3 regions of the Streptomyces sp. NBC_00637 genome follow, and region 2 is predicted to be linked to each of the others. Evidence: predicted binding sites of a transcription regulator. Region 2 holds the regulator's gene; each other region holds the start of a gene.
What was found. The regulator HrcA, encoded in region 2, represses chaperone genes, less so after heat shock. The targets are predictions, from matches to a motif close to TTNGCACTCNGNNNNNCNGAGTGCNAA.
Positions count from the first base shown of each region.

Region 1 (5,041 bases), 2.3 Mb from region 2:
AGGCGGTGGCGTACGGGGTGGGGCGCAGCCCGTCGGCGGTGACGTAGGCGATGGTCTCGTCGATCAACCCGCCGTCGAGCTCCCGGGCCACGTCCGCCACCAGATGGGCCCGGATGACGGCGCCGTCGGGCTCGTACAGATACCGCCCGACCGGCCTGACGTCCGGGTCGGGCAGCCCGGCGCCGAGCAGGGTCCGCGGCCCGGGGAGCAGGGTGGCCCGCACGGCCCCCGGCTCGGTGCCGAACCACAGCACGGCCTCCTTCACGTCCCCGCCGTCCGAGATCCACTCGGCCTCGGCCTCGGCCGGGATCGCCTCGTGCGGCACGCCGGGCGCGATCTTCAGGGCGGCGCGCGGCGCGGCGAGGGCCGCGCCGACCGCCCACGACAGCGGAGGCGAGTACGCCTCGGGGTCGAAGATGCGCCCGCGGCCGCCCCGGCGCGCCGGATCGACGAAGACGGCGTCATAGCCGCCGGTGTCCACCTCGGTGACGTCCGCCTCCCGCACCTCGATCAGCCCGCTCAGACCCAGCGCGTCGGCGTTCGCGCGGGCCACCTCCGCCGTGACCGGGTCCCGGTCCACGGCCAGCACCCGGATGCCGGCCCGGGCGAGCGCGATCGCGTCCCCGCCGATGCCGCAGCACAGGTCGGCGACCGACGTCACGCCGAGCGCCTTCATCCGCTCGGCCCGATGCCCGGCGACGCTCGCCCGCGTCGACTGCTCCACCCCGTTCGGCGTGAAGAACATCCGCTCGGCGTCCTCGGCCCCGAACTTCGCCGCCGCCCGCTGCCGCAGCCGGGCCTGGCCGAGCGCCGCGGACACCAGATCGGCGGGGTGTTCGCGGCGCAGCCGGGTGGCGACGGCGAGTTCGTCGGCGGGGGCGGTGCCACGCACCAGGTCGAGGAGGGCACGGCCCTCGGCGGTGAGGAGGGGAGCGAGGTCGTTCACCCCCTCATTGTCGGCCAGCCGCCCGCCACGCCGGTCACCGCCCGCCCGCCTCGACCCCCGCCTGCCCCGGTCACCGCCCGCCGCTGCCGGTCCCCTTGGGCCAGTCGGTGGACGGTGGGTCCGCGGTGGCGGTGTCGGACGGGGTTCCGGGGCGGTGGCTGGGAGGATCCGGCGCCATGGGACCTGTCGTACAAAATGATGACAAGCGCGGCTGTTCTCGGGAGTCGCGCCGGCGCGGGCCCGGCCACGGGCGCGCGGGCGTCCGGAGCCTGATCGCCGTCCTCGCGCTGGCCACCATCGCCTCGGGCTGCGCGGGAGGCGGGGCGGGCGCCGACCGCGCCGCCCGCCCCGCGCCCGGCCAGCAGCCCGAGAAGGCGGGGCCGCCCCCCGCGGCGCCGCCCGCCCTCGCCCTGCACTCGTACGCCACCAGGCTCCGCGCCGCACACCGGGCCCGGGTCGCCGCGGCCAGGCGCTGGGGCCTGAAGACGGTCCCGCTGACACCCCCGGCACCGCCCGAGCACAAGCCGGAGATCACCACCCGCAAGGGCTTCGAGGTCGACGACCACGAGGAACTCGGCCTCCCGCCGGTCTTCACCACGATCCCGACCGAGGACCGGGTCGTCTTCCTCACCATCGACGACGGCGCCGAGAAGGACCCGGCGTTCCTGCGCATGATGAGCGAACTGAAGATCCCGTACACCGCCTTCCTCAGCGACTACCTCGTCAAGGACGACTACGGCTACTTCAAGAAGATGCAGGACCGGGGCGTGACACTGAACAACCACACCCTGCACCACCCCTACCTGCCCGCCCTTTCCTACGCCCACCAGAAGCGCGAGATCTGCGGCATGCAGCACGTGATCGAGAAGCGCTACGGCAAACGCCCCGCCCTCTTCCGGCCGCCCTACGGCAACTACGACCAGGACACCCTGCGCGCCGCGAAGACCTGCGGGGTGCGCTACGCCCCGCTCTGGGCGGAGGAGGTGTTCGTCGACCACTGGGAGTACCGCGAGTGGGACCAGGACCTCCACCCCGGCGACATCGTCCTGACCCACTTCCGCGGCCGCGGCGACTGGAAGGGCACGATGCCCGACATGGTCCGCCGGTTCCTGAACAAGGTCACGGCGAAGGGGTACGCGGTGGCGCGACTGGAGGACTACCTGTGAGGACGCGGGGGCTGCCGGCCGTGCTGCTGATCCTGACGACCCTCACGACACTGGCGACCCTGGCGGGCTGCGCCCAGTCCGTAGACCCCATCGAACGGCTCGGCAAGAAGGCCGCGGCCCGGGTCCGCCCGCACGACCCGGCCGCGCGGGACGCCTACCGCCGCTGGGGTCTGACCGCCCCGCCGGCCCCCGCGCCGCGCCACCCCGCCCGCGTCCTGGCGGGCAGCCCGGGAGCGGCCCTCCCGCCGGTCGTCGACCACGTCCCGACCGCCGACCGGGTCGTCTTCCTCACCTACGACGACGGCGCCGAACGCGACCCCCGGTTCGTCGACATGGTCCGCGAACTGCGTCTCCCGGTGAGCATGTTCCTCACGGATGGCGTAGTGGGCCCGGGGTACGCGCACTTCGCCCGCCTCCAGTCCGTCGGCGCGAGCATCCAGAACCACACCCTGGACCACCCGGCCCTGCGCGGTCTCCCCTACGCCGGCCAGCGCGCCGAGATCTGCGGCCAGCAGGACAAGCTCCGCTCCCGCTTCGGCCTGCGCCCCCGCCTCTTCCGCCCGCCCTACGGCACCTACGACACCACCACCCGACGCGCCGCCGCCGACTGCGGCATCGCGGCCGTCGTCCTGTGGCGCGCCGCGATGGGCCCCACCGGCCTCACCTACACCCACGGCCCGGCCCGTCTGCACCCCGGCGACATCATCGCCGTGGCCCCGGACGAGTCGACGGGCCCGAGCCTGAGGGAACGCACGACGCGACTCCTGCGGCGGGTGCAGGAGCAGGGCCTGACGGTGGGCCGCCTGGAGGACTACGTCTGAGATTTCCCGCCGGGCCCCCGGTACGGGACTCGCGCGGGCGCACCACCGCGAGAGGGCCGTTCGCCCAGGCCGAAATCCGGCCGACGCCCCGCCGTCATTGGCACTCCGCTTGACCGAGTGCTAATCGCGGTCATAGTCTCGGCTCTGGCACTCCCCACTGGAGAGTGCCAACACGCGACGGGCAGGTCCGGCACCCGCGACGACGGATCCACCTGGTCGCCACCTAGACAGTTAGCCCCGTGAGATCTCCGAAGGGGGAGGTCGGATCGTGACGACCACCAGCTCCAAGGTTGCCATCAAGCCGCTCGAGGACCGCATTGTGGTCCAGCCGCTCGACGCCGAGCAGACCACGGCCTCTGGCCTGGTCATCCCGGACACCGCGAAGGAGAAGCCCCAGGAGGGTGCTGTCCTCGCGGTGGGCCCGGGTCGCTTCGAGAACGGCGAGCGCCTGCCGCTCGACGTCAAGGTCGGCGACGTAGTCCTGTACAGCAAGTACGGCGGCACCGAGGTGAAGTACAACGGCGAGGAGTACCTCGTCCTCTCGGCTCGCGACGTGCTCGCGATCATCGAGAAGTAATTCACCCAGTTTTGCAGTGAACTGCGCTCCTGGCCCCGCGACTTTGTGAAGCCGGGTGCTGGGGGCGCAGTTCGTTTCTCCCACGTTTTCCGAGAGGGCTGAACCGCTCCCATGGCGAAGATCCTGAAGTTCGACGAGGACGCCCGTCGCGCCCTCGAGCGCGGCGTCAACAAGCTTGCCGACACGGTCAAGGTGACGATCGGCCCCAAGGGCCGCAACGTCGTCATCGACAAGAAGTTCGGCGCCCCCACCATCACCAACGACGGTGTCACGATCGCCCGTGAGGTCGAGCTCGACGACCCGTACGAGAACCTCGGTGCCCAGCTGGTGAAGGAGGTGGCGACCAAGACCAACGACATCGCGGGTGACGGTACGACCACCGCCACCGTGCTCGCCCAGGCGCTCGTACGCGAGGGTCTCAAGAACGTCGCCGCGGGTGCTTCCCCGGCCGCCCTGAAGAAGGGCATCGACGCCGCCGTCAAGGCCATCTCCGACGATCTGCTGGCCACCGCCCGCCCGATCGACGAGAAGTCCGACATCGCCGCCGTCGCCGCGCTGTCCGCCCAGGACCAGCAGGTCGGCGAGCTCATCGCCGAGGCGATGGACAAGGTCGGCAAGGACGGTGTCATCACCGTCGAGGAGTCCAACACCTTCGGTCTGGAGCTCGACTTCACCGAGGGCATGGCCTTCGACAAGGGCTACCTGTCGCCGTACTTCGTGACGGACCAGGAGCGCATGGAGGCCGTCCTCGAGGACCCCTACATCCTCATCAACCAGGGCAAGATCTCCTCCATCGCCGACCTGCTGCCGCTGCTGGAGAAGGTCATCCAGACCAACTCCTCCCGCCCGCTGCTGATCATCGCCGAGGACCTCGAGGGCGAGGCGCTCTCCACCCTCGTCGTCAACAAGATCCGCGGCACCTTCAACGCGGTCGCCGTGAAGGCCCCCGGCTTCGGTGACCGTCGCAAGGCGATGCTCCAGGACCTGGCCGTCCTCACCGGCGCCACAGTCATCTCCGAAGAGGTCGGCCTCAAGCTCGACCAGGTCGGCGTCGACGTGCTCGGCTCCGCCCGCCGCGTCACCGTCACCAAGGACGACACCACGGTCGTCGACGGTGCCGGCGACTCCGCCGAGGTCCAGGGCCGCGTCGGCCAGATCAAGGCCGAGATCGAGAACACCGACTCCGACTGGGACCGCGAGAAGCTCCAGGAGCGCCTCGCGAAGCTGGCCGGCGGCGTGTGCGTCATCAAGGTCGGCGCCGCCACCGAGGTGGAGCTGAAGGAGAAGAAGCACCGTCTCGAGGACGCCATCTCCGCGACCCGCGCCGCGGTCGAGGAGGGCATCGTCTCCGGTGGTGGCTCCGCGCTCGTCCACGCCGCCAAGGTGCTGGAAGGCGGCCTCGGCAAGACCGGCGACGAGGCGACCGGTGTCGCCGTCGTCCGCCGCGCCGTCGTCGAGCCGCTGCGCTGGATCGCCGAGAACGCGGGCCTCGAGGGTTACGTCATCACCTCCAAGGTCGCCGAGCTCGACA
Region 1 is NZ_CP109046.1:3,347,507-3,352,547, reverse strand. Features, by position in the region: gene OG440_RS14345 (THUMP-like domain-containing protein) at 1-946, opposite strand, end outside; gene OG440_RS14340 (polysaccharide deacetylase family protein) at 1,123-2,112, shown strand; gene OG440_RS14335 (polysaccharide deacetylase family protein) at 2,109-2,933, shown strand; gene groES (co-chaperone GroES) at 3,202-3,510, shown strand; gene groL (chaperonin GroEL) at 3,622-5,041, shown strand, end outside.
Region 1: the regulator HrcA is predicted to act here: its motif matches at 3,031-3,057, upstream of groES (co-chaperone GroES).

Region 2 (5,041 bases):
ACGCCGAAAGGACGGGCGGTGAGGCTCCGCAGCTGCTTGATCTCCTGGTACATGCCGTCGGGCGTCTTGTACCCGGCGGCGAGGAACCCGAGCCCCCCGGCCTCGCACACGGCGGCCGCCAGCCGCGGGACGGAGACACCGCCCGCCATGGGGGCCTGCACGATCGGATACGGGAAGAGATCGGTCAGTGCGGAGGACATGACGGCATGTTGTCACGTCCTCCGAACAAGTCCGAATCGACCCTTCCCGCCGGCACAAGGTGTCACGTGCCCGTACTTTCGGCCCGTCCGGTGTTCCGAGGCGATGCCCGTTCGGGCCGGAAGCGGGGAGTCCGGGGGCACGGCCCCGTGGGCGGGAGGGGAAGGGCCGGCGAGGGCGGAAACCCACCCCGGCCCCCGCCGTCACCGTCCGTTGAACGCGTCCTTCAGCCGGGAGAACAGTCCCTGCTGCCCGGGCTGGAACTGCCCCGTGGGCCGCTCCTCGCCCCGCAGCTTCGCCAGCTCCCGCAACACCCGCTCCTGCTCGGGATCGAGCTTGCTGGGCGTCTGGACCTCGACATGCACGATGAGGTCCCCACGCCCGCCGCCCCGCAGATGCGTGACGCCCCGGCCGTGCAACGGGATCGACTGCCCGGACTGGGTGCCGGGCCGGATGTCGACCTCCTCCAGCCCGTCCAGGGTCTCCAGCGGCACCTTGGTGCCGAGCGCCGCCGCCGTCATCGGCAGGGTCACCGTGCAGTGCAGGTCGTCCCCGCGCCGCTGGAACATGTTGTGCGGCAGCTCGTGGATCTCGACGTACAGGTCACCGGCGGGGCCGCCGCCGGGGCCGACCTCGCCCTCGCCCGCGAGCTGGATGCGGGTGCCGTTGTCGACACCGGCCGGGATCTTCACGGTCAGCGTGCGGCGCGAGCGCACGCGGCCGTCGCCCGCGCACTCCGGGCACGGGGTCGGCACGACGGTGCCGAAGCCCTGGCACTGCGGGCACGGCCGCGAGGTCATGACCTGCCCGAGGAAGGACCGGGTCACCTGCGACACCTCGCCGCGACCGCGGCACATGTCGCACGTCTGGGCCGTGGTGCCGGGGGCCGCGCCCTCGCCACTGCACGTCGTACAGACGATCGCCGTGTCGACCTGGAGGTCCTTGGTCGTGCCGAAGGCCGCCTCTTCGAGGTCGATCTCCAGCCGGATCATCGCGTCCTGGCCGCGCCGGGTCCGCGAGCGCGGCCCGCGCTGCGACGCCGTACCGAAGAACGCGTCCATGATGTCGGAGAAGTTCCCGAAGCCACCGGCGCCGAAGCCGCCCGCGCCCCCGCCGCCCGACTGCGACAGCGGGTCGCCCCCGAGGTCGTAGACCTGCTTCTTCTGCGGGTCCGACAACACCTCGTAGGCGGCGTTGATCTCCTTGAACCGCTCCTGGGTCTTCGGGTCCGGGTTGACGTCCGGGTGCAGCTCGCGCGCGAGCCGCCGGAAGGCCTTCTTGATCTCTTCCTGCGACGCATCACGGCGCACGCCGAGAACGGCGTAGTAGTCCGTGGCCACTTACGACTCCGCCAGGATCTGTCCGACGTACCGTGCCACCGCTCGTACCGCTCCCATCGTTCCCGGGTAATCCATGCGGGTCGGTCCGACCACGCCCAGCTTGGCGACTGCTTCGCCGCCCGAACCGTAGCCGACCGACACCACCGAAGTGGAGTTGAGTCCCTCATAGGCATTCTCGTGACCGATGCGTACGGTCATGCCCGAATCCCCCGCCTCGCCAAGGAGCTTGAGAAGCACGACCTGCTCCTCCAGTGCCTCCAGGACGGGCCGGATGGTGAGGGGAAAGTCATGTCCGAAGCGGGTGAGATTGGCGGTACCGCCGATCATCAGCCGCTCCTCGTTCTCCTCGACGAGTGTCTCCAGCAGGGTGGAGAGCACCGTCGTGACCGTGCCGCGGTCCTCGGCCTCGAAGGCCTCCGGCAGATCCTCCACCAGACGCGGCACGTCCGCGAAGCGGCGCCCCGCGACCCGGCTGTTGAGCCGCGCGCGCAGATCCGCCACCGAGACCTCCCCGAAGGGCGCCGGGCAGTCCACCATCCGCTGCTCGACCCGCCCGGTGTCCGTGATCAGCACGAGCATCAGGCGTGCGGGCGCGAGCGAGAGAAGCTCCACGTGCCGCACGGTCGAGCGGGTCAGCGACGGATACTGCACGACGGCGACCTGCCGGGTGAGCTGCGCGAGCAGCCGTACCGTCCGGGCCACGACGTCGTCGAGGTCGACGGCGCCGTCGAGGAAGTTCTGGATGGCCCGCCGCTCGGGACCGGTCATCGGCTTGACGCCGGCCAGCTTGTCGACGAACAGCCGGTAGCCCTTGTCCGTGGGGATCCGCCCGGCGCTGGTGTGCGGCTGGGCGATGTACCCCTCGTCCTCCAGGGCGGCCATGTCGTTGCGGACCGTCGCCGGGGACACGCCGAGGCTGTGCCGCTCGGTGAGCGCCTTCGACCCCACGGGTTCCTCGGTGCCGACGTAGTCCTGGACGATGGCGCGCAGCACCTGGAGCCTGCGTTCACTCAGCATCGCGCGCACACCTCCAGCAGTAGTCCCCAGTCCCCCGGGGCGCCTGTCTGGCACTCTTCACATCCGAGTGCCAGCGTTCCCCGGCCCAGTGTACGGCTGTGGGGTACACCCGGGGCAAGGTCGGCCCTTGCCCGGCGTCGTAGGGCTAGCGTCGCGGTATGACGGTGACTTGGGAAGAGCTCGGGTGGGAGCGGGTCGCGGCGGGGGTGGGCCGGGTGCGGCTGCCGGGCTGGGACTGCACGGCGGGACTGGTCGTCGGGACGGGCGCGGTGCTGATGATCGACGCGGGTTCGAGCCTGGCCGAGGGGGCGCGGCTGCGGGCCTGGGCCGAGGAACTCACCGGCTCCCGTGTGACCCATCTCGCGCTCACGCACCCCCACTTCGACCATGTGTTCGGGGCGGCGGCCTTCGCCGGGGCGGAGGTCTTCGGGGCGGTGGGGGTGGACACCGTGCCGGCCGAGGAGCTGCGGTCGGACGCGATGCGCCACGGACTCGACGAGACGGCGGCGACGGAGGCCGCGGACACCCTCGTCCGGCCCCGGCACCTCGTCTCCGGGGAGTGGACCCTCGATCTGGGCGGCGGCCGGCAGGTCCTGCTGGCGAACGTCGGTCCCGGTCACACCGCCCACGACCTGGCCGTGCTGGTGCCCGGCAACCCCGAGACGGTGTTCTGCGGCGACCTCGTCGAGGAGTCCGGCGAGCCCGAGGCCGGCCCCGACGCCGTGCCGTCCCACTGGCCCGCCGCCCTCGACCGCCTCCTGGAGCTCGGCGGCGAGGACGCGCTGTACGTGCCCGGTCACGGGGCGGTGGTGGACGCGGCGTTCGTACGGGCGCAACGCGACGCGCTGAGCGCCCGTTTCGGCGTGTCGCCCTGATCGGCCCCGGGCTTCTCCTATCGTCATCAAAATGCGCCCGTACTCCGCCGACCTGACTCCCTCCTGGAAGAAGCCGAAGCCGGTCCCCGAGGTCCCGGCGGAGCCCGGGCTCGTGGTGGAGGAGCCCGGCACCGGGTTCTGCGGGGCGGTGATCCGCTGCGAGGCGGGCACGGTGACCCTGGAGGACCGCTTCGGCAAGCACCGGGTGTTCCCGCTGGAGCCGCGCGGGTTCCTGCTGGAGGGCAAGGTCGTGACCCTGGTGAGGCCCACCTCGTCCGCGCCCGTACGCCCCACCCGTACGGCCTCCGGTTCGGTCGCCGTCCCCGGCGCCCGCGCCCGCGTCGCCCGGGCGGGCCGTATCTACGTCGAGGGCCGACACGACGCCGAACTGGTCGAGAAGGTGTGGGGCGACGACCTGCGCGTCGAGGGCGTGGTCGTGGAGTACCTGGAGGGTGTGGACGACCTGCCGTCGATCGTCGCCGAGTTCGCGCCGGGCCCCGACGCGAGACTGGGCGTCCTGGTGGACCATCTCCTCCCCGGCACGAAGGAGTGGCGCATCGCCCGATCGGTCACGAGCGGACACGCCCTGGTCGTCGGCCACCCGTACATCGACATCTGGGAGGCCGTGAAACCGTCGGCCGTCGGGATCGAGGCCTGGCCCCGGGTGCCGCACGGCCAGGACTGGAAGACGGGCGTGTGCCGGGCCCTGGGCTGGCCGGAGAACACCGGGGCGGTCTGGCAGGCGATCCTCGAGCGGGTGGGTTCCTACAAGGACCTGGAGCCGGAACTGCTGGGACGGGTCGAGGAACTGATCGACTTCGTGACCACCCCCTGAGCCCGGCCCCGGCGGTCCCGCGGCGCGGCGGTCCCGCCGCCGCGGCGGTCCCGCCGACTACCGCTCAGTCCACCAGATCCCGCACCACCGCGTCCGCCAGCAGCCGTCCGCGCAGGGTGAGCACGGCACGCCCCTCGTCGTAGGGGCCGCTGTCGAGCAGCCCGTCCGCCAGGGCCCGCCGCGACGCCGCGAGACCCGCCGGCCGCAGCAGGTCCAGCGGCACGCCCTCGCGCAGCCGCAGCTCCAGCAGGATCCGCTCCACGCGCCGGTCCTCGGCCGGCAGCAGCTCGCGTCCGGCCCCCGGCGACCGTCCGGCCGCGAGCGCCGCCGCGTACGCCCCGGGGTGCTTCACGTTCCACCAGCGGACGCCGCCCACGTGCGAGTGGGCCCCCGGGCCCGCCCCCCACCAGTCGGCGCCGCGCCAGTACAGCTCGTTGTGCAGGCAGCGGGCCGCCTCGGAGGTGGCCCAGTTCGACACCTCGTACCACTCGTAGCCCGCCGCGGCGAAGGTCTCCTCGGCGATCAGGTACCGGTCGGCGTGGACGTCGTCGTCGGTCATCGGGACCTCGCCCCGGCGGATCCTGCGGGCGAGCTGGGTGCCCTCCTCGACGATCAGCGCGTACGCCGACACGTGGTCGGGACCGGCTCCCAGCGCGGCGTCCAGCGAGGCCCGCCAGTCGTCGTCCGACTCGCCCGGGGTGCCGTAGATCAGGTCCAGGTTGACGTGGTCGAAGCCCACCGCCCGGGCCTCGGCCACACATCGCTCGGGCCGGCCG
Region 2 is NZ_CP109046.1:5,673,866-5,678,906, reverse strand. Features, by position in the region: gene OG440_RS24915 (nitronate monooxygenase) at 1-200, opposite strand, end outside; gene dnaJ (molecular chaperone DnaJ) at 402-1,538, opposite strand; gene hrcA (heat-inducible transcriptional repressor HrcA) at 1,539-2,555, opposite strand; gene OG440_RS24900 (MBL fold metallo-hydrolase) at 2,714-3,430, shown strand; gene OG440_RS24895 (DUF3097 domain-containing protein) at 3,462-4,265, shown strand; gene hemW (radical SAM family heme chaperone HemW) at 4,330-5,041, opposite strand, start outside.

Region 3 (5,041 bases), 1.0 Mb from region 2:
GTGGCGGAGTTCGCCGAGCAGGAGCCGCAGGGAGTCGGTGGCGTCGACCCGACGGCCGGGGGGCCCGTCGACGCGGCCGATATGGGTGTCCGAGAGATGCAGGATTCTCATCTCCCGGACCATACCCGCGAGTTGACGCTCAGCTCAGGGTGCGCAGCGCGGCGGCGTCGTAGGGCTTCAGCTCGTCGAGACGGCCGTCGAGCACCTTGGCGGCCCACTCCGGGTCCTGGAGCAGCGCCCGCCCGATGGCCACCATGTCGAACTCGTCGCGCTCCAGCCGGTCGAGGAGGTCGTCGATGCCCTTGACCGGGGAGCCCTCGCCGGCGAAGGCCCTGATGAAGTCGCCGTCCAGGCCGACCGAGCCGACCGTGATGGTGGGCTTGCCGGTGAGCTTCTTCGTCCAGCCCGCCAGGTTGAGGTCCGAACCCTCGAACTCCGGGAGCCAGTAGCGGCGGGTGGAGGCGTGGAAGGCGTCGACACCGGCGGTGGCGAGCGGGGCGAGGATCGCCTCCAGCTCCTCGGGCGTCTCGGCGAGGCGGGCGTCGTAGGCCTCCGACTTCCACTGCGAGTAGCGGAAGACGACCGGGAACTCGGGCGAGACGGTCTCGCGTACGGCGGCCACGATCTCGGCGGCGAACTTCGTACGGGCGACCGGGTCGCCACCGTAGGCGTCCGTGCGGCGGTTGGTGTTCGCCCACAGGAACTGGTCGAGCAGGTAACCGTGGGCGCCGTGCAGTTCGACACCGTCGAAGCCGATGCGCTCGGCGGCGGCCGCGGCCTCCGCGAACGCGCCGATGACGTCGTCCAGGTCGCGCTGGGTCATCGCCCGGCCGCCACCCTCGGTGCCGTCGAGCCGGATACCGGAGGGCCCGACGGCGGGCGCGTCCGCGAACGGCGGCTCACCCTGGTTGCGCACCATCCCGAGGTGCCACAGCTGCGGCATGATCTTCCCGCCGCCCGCGTGCACGGCCTCCGCGACCTTCGCCCAGCCCGCGAGCTGCTCCGCACCGTGGAACCGGGGCACCCGGTCGCTCTGCCCGGCGGATTCGTGCCCCACGTAGGTCCCCTCGGTGACGATGAGGCCGACCCCGGCGGCGGCCCGACGGCCGTAGTACGACACGACGTCCTCGCCGGGAATGCCGTCCGGGGAGAACTTGCGCGTCATGGGCGCCATGGCGATGCGGTTCGGGACGGTGAGCCCGCCCAGGGACACCGGACGGGAAAGGATCTCGGCGGCGCGCGAAGCGGCGGGCGGGGTGGTGCTCACGTGGGGGGCTCCTCGGGACGGTGGACCAGTGGGTATGTGCACATGCATTGAGTGCCTCTCCCACTGAAACCTCACGCCGCTCCAGCCCATTCCGGGCCCCGGGCGACAGCCCCTGTGATCCCGGCCACGCGTCGCCCACGGGAGTGGAGAACCGCCCCCGGCCCGAGGCTCGCGTTCCGGGCGGAGGCGTGGTCCGCGTTCGCGGAGAACCCCGAGGTCGAGTGATCCACACCCGCCCCGAAGCTCAAGCGCCCCGTTCGGAAGGTCGCTCACCGCCTCCGGCGCACCCCGGAAACGCCCGAGGGCGGCACCCCCCGTTTCCGGGAAGTGCCGCCCTCGGTCGAAGGACAGGCGATCAACCGTCAGGTCGATCAGAAGTCCATGTCACCGCCCGGCATGCCGCCGCCGGCCGGCGCGGACGCCTTCTCCGGCTTGTCGGCGATGACGGCCTCGGTGGTGAGGAACAGCGCGGCGATGGAGGCGGCGTTCTGCAGGGCAGAGCGCGTGACCTTCGCCGGGTCGATGATGCCTTCGGCGATCATGTCGACGTAGTCACCGGTCGCGGCGTTCAGGCCGTGGCCGATGGGCAGGTTGCGGACCTTCTCGACGACGACGCCACCCTCGAGACCACCGTTGACGGCGATCTGCTTCAGCGGGGCCTCGAGCGCGATGCGCACGGCGTTGGCACCGGTCGCCTCGTCACCCTCGAGGTCCAGCTTCTCGAAGACGGAGGACGCCTGGATGAGGGCCACGCCACCACCGGCGACGATGCCCTCCTCGACGGCGGCCTTCGCGTTGCGGACGGCGTCCTCGATGCGGTGCTTGCGCTCCTTGAGCTCCACCTCGGTGGCGGCGCCGGCCTTGATGACCGCGACACCGCCGGCGAGCTTCGCCAGGCGTTCCTGCAGCTTCTCGCGGTCGTAGTCCGAGTCGCTGTTCTCGATCTCGGCGCGGATCTGGTTGACCCGCCCGGCGACCTGGTCGGAGGAGCCGGCACCGTCGACGATGGTGGTCTCGTCCTTGGTGATGACGACCTTGCGGGCCTTGCCCAGCAGGTCGATGGTCGTGTTCTCGAGCTTGAGACCGACCTCCTCGGAGATGACCTCGCCACCGGTGAGGATGGCGATGTCGTTCAGCATCGCCTTGCGGCGGTCGCCGAAGCCCGGGGCCTTGACCGCGACGGACTTGAAGGTGCCGCGGATCTTGTTGACGACCAGCGTCGACAGCGCCTCGCCCTCGACGTCCTCGGCGATGATCAGCAGCGGCTTGCCGCCCTGCATGACCTTCTCGAGGAGCGGGAGCAGGTCCTTGACGTTGGCGATCTTGGAGTTCGCGATCAGGATGTACGGGTCGTCGAGGACGGCCTCCATACGCTCCATGTCGGTGGCGAAGTACGCCGAGATGTAGCCCTTGTCGAAGCGCATACCCTCGGTGAGCTCCAGTTCCAGACCGAAGGTCTGGGACTCCTCGACGGTGATGACGCCTTCCTTGCCGACCTTGTCCATCGCCTCGGCGATGAGCTCGCCGATCTGGGTGTCGGCGGCGGAGATGGAGGCCGTGGAAGCGATCTGCTCCTTGGTCTCGACATCCTTGGCCTGCTCGAGCAGGGCACCGGAGACGGCCTCGACGGCCTTCTCGATACCGCGCTTGAGGGCCATCGGGTTGGCGCCGGCGGCTACGTTGCGCAGGCCTTCCTTGACGAGGGCCTGGGCGAGGACGGTCGCGGTGGTCGTACCGTCACCGGCGACGTCGTCCGTCTTCTTGGCGACTTCCTTGACCAGCTCTGCGCCGATCTTCTCGTACGGGTCCTCGAGCTCGATCTCCTTGGCGATGGAGACACCATCGTTGGTGATCGTGGGGGCGCCCCACTTCTTCTCGAGGACGACGTTGCGGCCCTTGGGGCCGAGCGTCACCTTCACGGCGTCCGCGAGCTGGTTCATGCCGCGCTCGAGGCCGCGCCGTGCCTCCTCGTCGAACGCGATGATCTTGGCCATGTGAAGTGGTCCTCCCGGACAGGGGGTGGATTTCTCCGGACCGCGCTGGCGCCCGCGACGGACGGCTCGCCGGCCTCGTGGTTCCTTGCCCCACCTGGCCTGCGGGCCTCACCGACCCGGTCCTCGTTGTCACTCTCACGTGCAGAGTGCTAACGCCAATGATTAGCACTCGACCCATGAGAGTGCAAGCGCCTCCGCCGGACCCGTGCCCTTCCGGACACCGATCGCGGACGTCCCGGCCACGGCTCGCGCACGCCCCCGGACATGACGAAGGGCTCGCACCCGGTGGAGGTGCGAGCCCTTCGTCAGATGTACAGAAGAACGACGCTTTCAGTCGGCGCGTGCTTCAGCCGGTCGCGAGCCGGACCATGTCCGCCTGCGGCCCCTTCTGACCCTGCGAGATCTCGAAATCGACCCGCTGACCCTCTTCCAGGGTGCGGTAGCCGTCCATCTGAATCGCGCTGTAGTGGACGAAAACATCCGCACCACCGTCGACCGCGATGAAGCCGTACCCCTTCTCCGCGTTGAACCATTTGACGGTGCCCTGAGCCATGCCTAACTCCCCTATTACTGGCCCTTGCACGGACCCGCACTTCGCGGATCCGGGTCAGACCTCACCCCCCGGTTGGCTTGGGGGCGTGCGCCGGAACGCGTCGACCGCGGCTGAATGTATCTGCCCAACTGCCGTCTGCAACAGGTCAGTCGGACGAGAATTCCGGACGCACGGGATCCGGAATGTAGCGAGAATTCGCCTGAATTGAGGGCAAGTCGGGCCCTATAAAAGCCGCAAAAGCCACGAAAGAGGCGCACACATTGGCTGCTTCTTGTCGGGCGCGGGGCAGAAATCAAAGCCTCCGGATCCGGTGATCCGGACCGGGTTCCCCAACTGTACCGCGCTCAACCACACTGAATTGCCCCCTCCGCTTCTATCGCGGAGAGGGCAATTCGATGAACGCTCGGTAATAACTGTTACCGACGGTTACTACCGATGGGTACTGAACAACGGTCAGTCACCGCCCGGACCATCGTTCGGACCATCACCCGGGCCATCGCCCGAACGTCCTCCGGAGCCGCCGTCTCAGCCGCCGGCGACGGCCGGGATGATCGAGACGCCGGCGCCGTCCGGGGTCGCCGTCTCCAGACCCTGCTCGAAGCGGACGTCGTCGTCGTTCACGTACACGTTGACGAACCGCCGCAGCTTGCCCTGGTCGTCCAGGACGCGGGCGGCGATACCCGTGTGGTTCTTCTCCAGGTCGGCGATGACCTCGCCGAGGGTGGCCCCCTCGGCCTTCACCTCGGCGCTGCCGCCGGTGTAGGTGCGCAGGATGGTGGGGATGCGGACGGTAACGCTCATGACGCGAGGCCAGCCTCTCGGAAGGAGTCGAGGTTCGGACGGATGGTCGCGGTCAGCCCGGTGCCGGCCACCGCGTCCAGGGTCTTCAGCCCGTCGCCCGTGTTGAGGACGACGGTCGTCTTGGTCGGGTCCAGCAGACCGTTCTCGATCAGCTTGCGCGTCACACCCACCGTCACCCCACCGGCGGTCTCCGCGAAGATGCCCTCGGTCCGGGCCAGCAGCTTGATCGCGTCGACGATCTGCTCGTCGTCCACGTCCTCCACCGCGCCGCCCGTCCGCCGCGCGATGTCGAGGACGTACGGACCGTCCGCCGGGTTGCCGATGGCCAGCGACTTGGCGATGGTGTCCGGCTTCTGCGGGCGGACGACGTCGTGCCCGGCCTTGTAGGCCACGGACACCGGGGAGCAGCCCTCGGCCTGCGCGCCG
Region 3 is NZ_CP109046.1:4,649,569-4,654,609, reverse strand. Features, by position in the region: gene OG440_RS20505 (metallophosphoesterase) at 1-111, opposite strand, end outside; gene OG440_RS20500 (NADH:flavin oxidoreductase) at 140-1,267, opposite strand; gene groL (chaperonin GroEL) at 1,639-3,261, opposite strand; gene OG440_RS20490 (cold-shock protein) at 3,608-3,814, opposite strand; gene OG440_RS20485 (MoaD/ThiS family protein) at 4,340-4,615, opposite strand; gene thrC (threonine synthase) at 4,612-5,041, opposite strand, start outside.
Region 3: the regulator HrcA is predicted to act here: its motif matches at 3,388-3,414, upstream of groL (chaperonin GroEL).